Regions from separate parts of the Virgibacillus kekensis genome, predicted to be linked through region 1. Evidence: a T-box and tRNA genes for the amino acid it is inferred to sense, from the RefSeq annotation. Region 1 holds a T-box; the other holds one or more tRNA genes.
The links. The T-box of region 1 lies ahead of ACFO3D_RS12150 (valine--tRNA ligase). A T-box ahead of a tRNA ligase gene usually reads a tRNA of that ligase, here a tRNA-Val.
Positions count from the first base shown of each region.

Region 1 (3,413 bases):
CTCATATGTGAATCCTTCCATGTTCATCAAAGAGAAACGGGATGCGTTCCATACTTTGTTAGCGAAGTTCCAAGTTGACTCCACTTTCTCCCAATGGAATCGTAAATCCTGGCCGGGAGTAGAGCCGGTCAGCAGGAAGTAGCGAAGTGAATCTGCACCATACTTATCGATTACATCCATCGGGTCTACGCCGTTACCAAGTGATTTACTCATCTTTCGTCCGTCAGCATCTCGAATGAGTCCGTGAATAAGTACATCTTTAAACGGCCGCTGATCAGTAAACTCTTTTGACTGGAAAATCATACGTGCCACCCAGAAAAAGATAATGTCATAACCGGTTACCAGTACATCGGTCGGGAAATAGCGTTTAAAGTCCTCTGCCTCTGTATCCGGCCAGCCCATTGTGGAGAACGGCCACAGTGCGGAAGAAAACCACGTATCGAGAACATCCGTATCCTGTTCCCAGTTTTCAATATCCTCTGGAGCATCCTTGCCTACATAAACTTCTCCAGTACCCTTATGGTACCAGGCAGGAATCCGGTGACCCCACCACAGCTGACGGGAGATACACCAGTCACGGATATTTTCCATCCAGTTCAAATAAGTTCGTTCAAAACGTCCCGGCACAAAATTAACTTTCTCTTCACGCTGCTGAAGCGCAATTGCCTCATCTGCCAGTGGTTGCATCTTAACAAACCACTGTGTGGACAAGTACGGTTCCACAACCGCGCCGCTGCGCTCAGAATGCCCAACCTGGTGAACACGCTCTTCAATTCGGAAGAGAACATCCATGTCCTGAAGGTCCTTGACTATTTGTTTCCGGCATTCAAATCGGTCCAGCCCCTCATATTTTCCAGCATTTTTATTCATGGTGCCATCTTCATTCATAACGAGTACACGCTCAAGATTATGGCGGTTTCCGATTTCAAAATCATTCGGATCATGTGCTGGTGTAATCTTAACAGCCCCTGAACCCAAGTCCATATCTACATACTCATCGGCTACAATTTCAATTTCTCGCCCGACAATCGGTAAAATAACAGTTTTGCCTACAAGATTTTTATACCGGTCATCATCAGGGTGAACAGCAATCGCCGTATCACCAAGCATGGTTTCAGGACGTGTGGTTGCTATTTCTATAGTCTCCTCACTATCCTTAATCGGATAGCGCATATGATAAAATTTGCCTTGAACTTCCTCATAAATAACTTCAATATCAGAAAGAGCTGTTTTTGTTTGTGGATCCCAGTTGATAATATACTCGCCGCGGTAGATCAGACCTTTCTTATACAAGGTAACGAAAACTTCCCGTACCGCATCAGATAAGCCTTCATCCAGGGTGAAACGTTCGCGAGAATAGTCAAGCCCTAGTCCCAACTTTTCCCACTGCGCCCGAATGAAATCAGCATATTCTTCCTTCCACTCCCAAGCTGTTTCGAGGAACTTTTCCCGGCCAAGGTCATACCGGCTTTTCCCCTGCTCCTTCAGCTTAGCCTCTACCTTTGATTGAGTAGCAATTCCTGCGTGATCCATCCCAGGCAACCATAAAACATCATACCCCTGCATCCGCTTCATTCTTGAAACGGTATCCTGCATAGTTGTATCCCAAGCATGGCCCAGATGAAGCTTTCCGGTAACGTTCGGTGGCGGAATTACGATTGAAAATGGCTCTTTTTCCTTATCGCCTTTTGCCTCGAAAAACTTTCCTTCCACCCAAAACCTGTACCGCTCTTTTTCTATTTCCTGGGGGTTGTACTTTGAAGACATTGAAATCCCTGTCTCGTCGCTCATCCTATATCCTCCTTTTAAATGCAATAAAAAAATCCTTTCATCCAATAAAGGACGAAAAGATATTATTCCGTGGTACCACCTTTGTTCACAAACCCAAGAAGCTTGTGCACTCGTGTATTGATAACGGACAACAACCGGCTTCTCCTACTATGAAGAATAAAATAATCCCTCGTTTCAAAGAAGCTGCATCAGGGGTGACCTTCCAAAACAATTGTACCTGGGAAATTCCCACCAGACATTCCCTCTCTGTAAGGCAATTGCAATGTACTCTTCCCTGTCATCGCATTTTAATATTATTTTCCATTTTATCCGTTACTGAAAATAAAATCAACTATTATTAGTATATGAATTGCACAAAACACCTTCATTTATACATAGTATATAAAAAATACAACAAGGAGTGATAAAAAATGGCGAGGTATTACCGCTACCGACTTCCGCCATGGGCACTGCGCTGTATAATTGTAATCGAAAGAGTAACCCTTCCGATTTTAATTTTCCAGTTAATCCGGACTCTGTTCTTCCCGACAACGCTCGATGTATTTCTTTTAGGTTTACTTGTAGGGGTGTTTATCGCATTTTATCTAGAGTGGATTTAATCGCTTGATTCGGCGTCAAACCCTAAAGCTATTTCCCGGTATACAAACTCTGACCAATCAAGCCCAAATTGGAGTTCTCGGCCTGCAATTTTAAGTGTTTTTGTCTGATTAACCATAGTATCAGCAGACGGCGATTCTGCATAGTGCTGGAGCAATTTAATATATGGAAAAGGATTCAGGAGATGAATCGCTGCCAAATGGAGTTCTTTCTCTGATAGCCTGTTTTGCTCCAGGTAGGATCTTGTAGCCTCCTTTAGAGCAGCAAAAGAAATATGGAAATCCCGTACCAGACTTTTTATAAAAAATATAAGATCAAAAACCGGATTCTCATATCCGGCATTATCCCAATTCACAAAGCAGGTATACTCCCGCCTAACAACATGGGAAAGGTCAGGTTTTCCATGACAGAGACTATAGTTCCATACCGGGTCCTCTTCCAGATTGTCCAGAAAGTCAGCTGTATGTCTCCCGATTCGCTTAAGTGTTTCATCGAATATCCGGAATTGTGTACAGGCAAGAAGTTCAAACGGCGACATGTATCTCTGTTTTTCGAACGCTACTACAACATGCAAAGATTCTTCATATAAACCCTCGCACGACTGCTGGTATTCCTTAAATCTTTTTGATACAGGGTTATGCTGAATGGAAACACAGTTGGCGGTGGTGGCATGTATTCTTCCAAGTACATCCATAGCTGATTTCACAAGATCTTCAGGACTGCTTTCATTATCGGCTAGCCATGGGGACATATAAAAGAATGCATTCGAATGTTCAACATAAAGCTTATTATTATTTGTCAGGCAGACCGGTGCTATATATGCTAATTTTTTAGCCGCTGCCTCGTGATAGACGCGCTCCCAGACAGGCAGGGTCTCTTCTGTCAGATTGCTTCGCTTAACCACATATCGCTGACGGCCGTCATTGAGCATATGTACTTTTTCCGTTATCTTGTTTACATGATAAGGCCTGATTCCATATTCCTTAGCAATTTCTGTAATGGAATCCATCTCAATATTCACCTGC
Region 1 is NZ_JBHSFU010000006.1:242,196-245,608, forward strand. It holds gene ACFO3D_RS12150 (valine--tRNA ligase) at 1-1,791, opposite strand, end outside; T-box leader at 1,836-2,081, opposite strand; gene ACFO3D_RS12155 (hypothetical protein) at 2,202-2,390, shown strand; gene ACFO3D_RS12160 (phosphotransferase) at 2,387-3,397, opposite strand.

Region 2 (3,413 bases), on a different contig from region 1:
TTCATTCAATATACGGACTTCCAAATCCTCTGCTCCGCCACCCCTGGCGACAAGACTCGGGTAAGAAGCATTTGCATCTTCTATGAGGGAATCTTTTTCTTTTAGAACAGCCTCTTTGGCAGCCTCAAAATCCGGACAGCCGACTACCTGAATCTGGCCAATCATAACCCGATCGGTTGCCTCTGTAGTAAAGCCACCTGCATTCCGGACTATTTTGGCAATGTAGCTGGCTGACGCCACAACGGATGGCTCTTCAATTGCCATTGGCACTACATAGTCTTTCCCGTTCACTTGAAAGTTCAATCCTAGTCCGAGTGGAAGCGGAAATGTCCCAATTACATTTTCAATCATTTTGTCAGCTGTATCTGTGCCCAGCGGTTCTTTTGAAAATAAATATTCCTTTTCTTCCTCAGTAAAGGATTCCATTTTAGTCAAAAGCTCTCTGCGTTCATCAACACCCATTTTATAAAAGCCAGGAATTCTCGAAGTTTCCATAACGTCTCATCCTTTTGTGAACATTATTTATATATGTAAATAAGTCTTGTATTGTCAATAAATAAAATAGCTGTATCTATTATGTAAAAAAACAGCCTAAAATGCAAATAAACAAGGTTGTTTATCACTCATAACGACCTTGTTTATCTGCTATTATAATATTTATGCTGTTTTTACGCTAGAGTTTTTTCGTATAAAAGATGAGCCATGGAGGATTCGAACCTCCGACCCTCTGATTAAAAGTCAGATGCTCTGCCAGCTGAGCTAATGGCTCATAATGTAAAGTGTTCTGATTAAGCGATTGCGTCCATTGGTGCTCGTCGTGATAACTCCTCGCATGCCTGCACATAGCAGTAATTTCCAGGATGTTCGCGGCAAGCTAATGGCTCATGATGTAAAGTGTTCTTATTATGCGGGTGAATCCCTTGGTGCTCGTCCATTTTAAATATGTAAAAATTCCCTTAAAATAAAAAAAGGCTGGGCTACCAGGATTCGAACCTGGGAATCACGGGACCAAAACCCGTTGCCTTACCGCTTGGCTATAGCCCAATAATTATGGTGGAGGGGGGCAGATTCGAACTGCCGAACCCTGAGGGAGCGGATTTACAGTCCGCCGCGTTTAGCCACTTCGCTACCCCTCCGTAACTATTGTAACTATCTTTTATTTAATTATACATAAAAAATGGTGCCGGCCAGAGGAATTGAACCCCCAACCTACTGATTACAAGTCAGTTGCTCTGCCAATTGAGCTAGACCGGCACATGGTGGAGGATGCAGGGCTCGAACCTGCGACCCCCTGCTTGTAAGGCAGGTGCTCTCCCAGCTGAGCTAATCCTCCAAAGTAAGTGGTGACCCGTACGGGATTCGAACCCGTGTTACCGCCGTGAAAGGGCGGTGTCTTAACCACTTGACCAACGGGCCATAGTAATGGATTTTATAATACGAAAAAATCTTTGTCAAAAACCAACGATTTTTATTATATACAGGATTGCTATCTTTGTAAAGAGAAATATTAAATTCTATATTTTCAAATAGCTTCCTAACACATATAATGAAGAATAGACATAGATAAGCACTTTTTAAGGGGGATTTTATGGGTAACTGGCTTGAATTAGGTGGTGATCCTTTCATTACATTTGGAACCAGTCATCTGACAATGTTAATGATTTACTTTTTGGGACTTCTATTGTTCTTTATCTTTCTAAAAAAAATCCGCAGTAAAAGAACTCCTTTTACTATTATCCGCTGGACCCTGTTCAGCCTGCTCATTCTTTCCGAAGTTTCATACCAGACTTGGACAGGGGTTACAGGAATATGGAGTCTAAGGGATCACATGCCGCTGCATCTCTGTGGTGTAGCCGGGATAACCGGGGCCATAACGTTGGCGACTTACAATAAGAGGTTAGTACAGATCTCATTTTTTATTGGTCTGATACCCGCTTTTCTGGCAGTCGTGACTCCTGAACTTCCCTATGATTATCCACATTTTCGTTTCTGGAAGTTTTTTGTCCACCATATCGCTATTTCATGGACCGGTATTTTCCTTGTTTCTACAAGTTCCGCCAAAATAACCCTGAAATCTATGCTGGAAACGTATGGATACCTGCTGGTTTACGCATTTATAATCGGGGTTTTCATAAATCCTTGCCTGGAGTCCAACTACTTATATCTATCCCATACCCCTACTGCCTCCACACCTCTTGATATGCTTGGTAATGGGTTTTGGTACTATTTTAATCTCTGTGTACTTGGATTGGTTGTATTTACAGCTCAGCAGCAGATATACAGGCTTTTCGCTAACTTTAAAAGAGCATCCACTTAGTGTAAGTAGTTCCGTTTCGGTGGAGAAACATATGATTTAGCATACTAATTAGCAGACCAAAGCAGATTGACAATAGTTGTTGTCAAAGTGTATTTTACTGTGTTAATCGGTATGCTATTTGCTATGTTGATTCTTATAAACCAAGCATGTAGTTGTTATGATTAAGATTTTGAATATTATGTTCTTCAATTAACGAGGAGTTTAAGATGAGCATGAGAACTTTTATGTGGCATTTGACAAAAAACGAGTAACAAAAAACCTCTTAAGAGTAAGAGGTTTAAGCAATCGTATTTTCATTTATTAAAAGTTGTAGGGCTTCCGCTGATTCTTCAATATTATCAAATAATTTGACCGTATTATTTTTAAGATTGGTTATCTCTATAGTCCTTGTATGTTTTAAGCATCGTACTGTCATTACTGGTTGTTCATTAGAGCTAAATGTATGCATTGTTGTACTGACAAAGAGTTTCAAGCATTTTTATTAGACTTTCTTTCGACATTTTAGTGTCTCCTCCTTAATGATGGAAGAAGACTAAGGAAAGTCAAAAGGTTCCCAACAATTGTATTGTTTATATATTAGTATAACATATATATGGTATATTGTATAGAATTGTCTGAATAGTTAGGATAATGCGTGTGATAAAAGCGAGATTCTTATTAAACTCAACGGGTGCGATTGTTCAAGAAAAACAATTGTTTATCCACTAACGAGAGTAGACCAATGAGGGGGGGAATATTGTGGGGAAATTAGTATACATAATATCAGGGATTTTGATGGTTTGTTTGTCATTACTTACAGGTGCTATTATCGTACAAATAGCCAAAGTAAACAACTCTAGTTTATCTGGAATTTCTGTTAGCCTTGTTCTCCTGGTTTTTGTAATAGGTATTTCATTGGTAGTTGCTAGCAGTATAAATGAACCTAAGGATAATTAGAAAATTAGCACCCGACACTTCAATTAAAGGGTACTTTAGTGTAACAAGGGGTTTTTGTAAGAATGGAGTATTTTTACAATAAATAAAGATTTTTTTGGTGGTGGGGTTAGATGAAGAGAGGGTTAATAATTATTGGCAGGTTAATTCTGATTATAAGTAT
Region 2 is NZ_JBHSFU010000009.1:127,794-131,206, forward strand. It holds gene ACFO3D_RS15570 (hydroxymethylglutaryl-CoA reductase, degradative) at 1-495, opposite strand, end outside; tRNA gene ACFO3D_RS15575 (tRNA-Lys) at 697-769, opposite strand; tRNA gene ACFO3D_RS15580 (tRNA-Gln) at 973-1,044, opposite strand; tRNA gene ACFO3D_RS15585 (tRNA-Tyr) at 1,052-1,136, opposite strand; tRNA gene ACFO3D_RS15590 (tRNA-Thr) at 1,179-1,254, opposite strand; tRNA gene ACFO3D_RS15595 (tRNA-Val) at 1,258-1,333, opposite strand; tRNA gene ACFO3D_RS15600 (tRNA-Glu) at 1,342-1,416, opposite strand; gene ACFO3D_RS15605 (YwaF family protein) at 1,589-2,317, shown strand; gene ACFO3D_RS15610 (hypothetical protein) at 3,056-3,253, shown strand; gene ACFO3D_RS15615 (hypothetical protein) at 3,364-3,413, shown strand, end outside.
Region 2: it encodes a tRNA-Val, which carries the amino acid that the T-box ahead of ACFO3D_RS12150 (valine--tRNA ligase) is inferred to sense. The anticodon was not compared.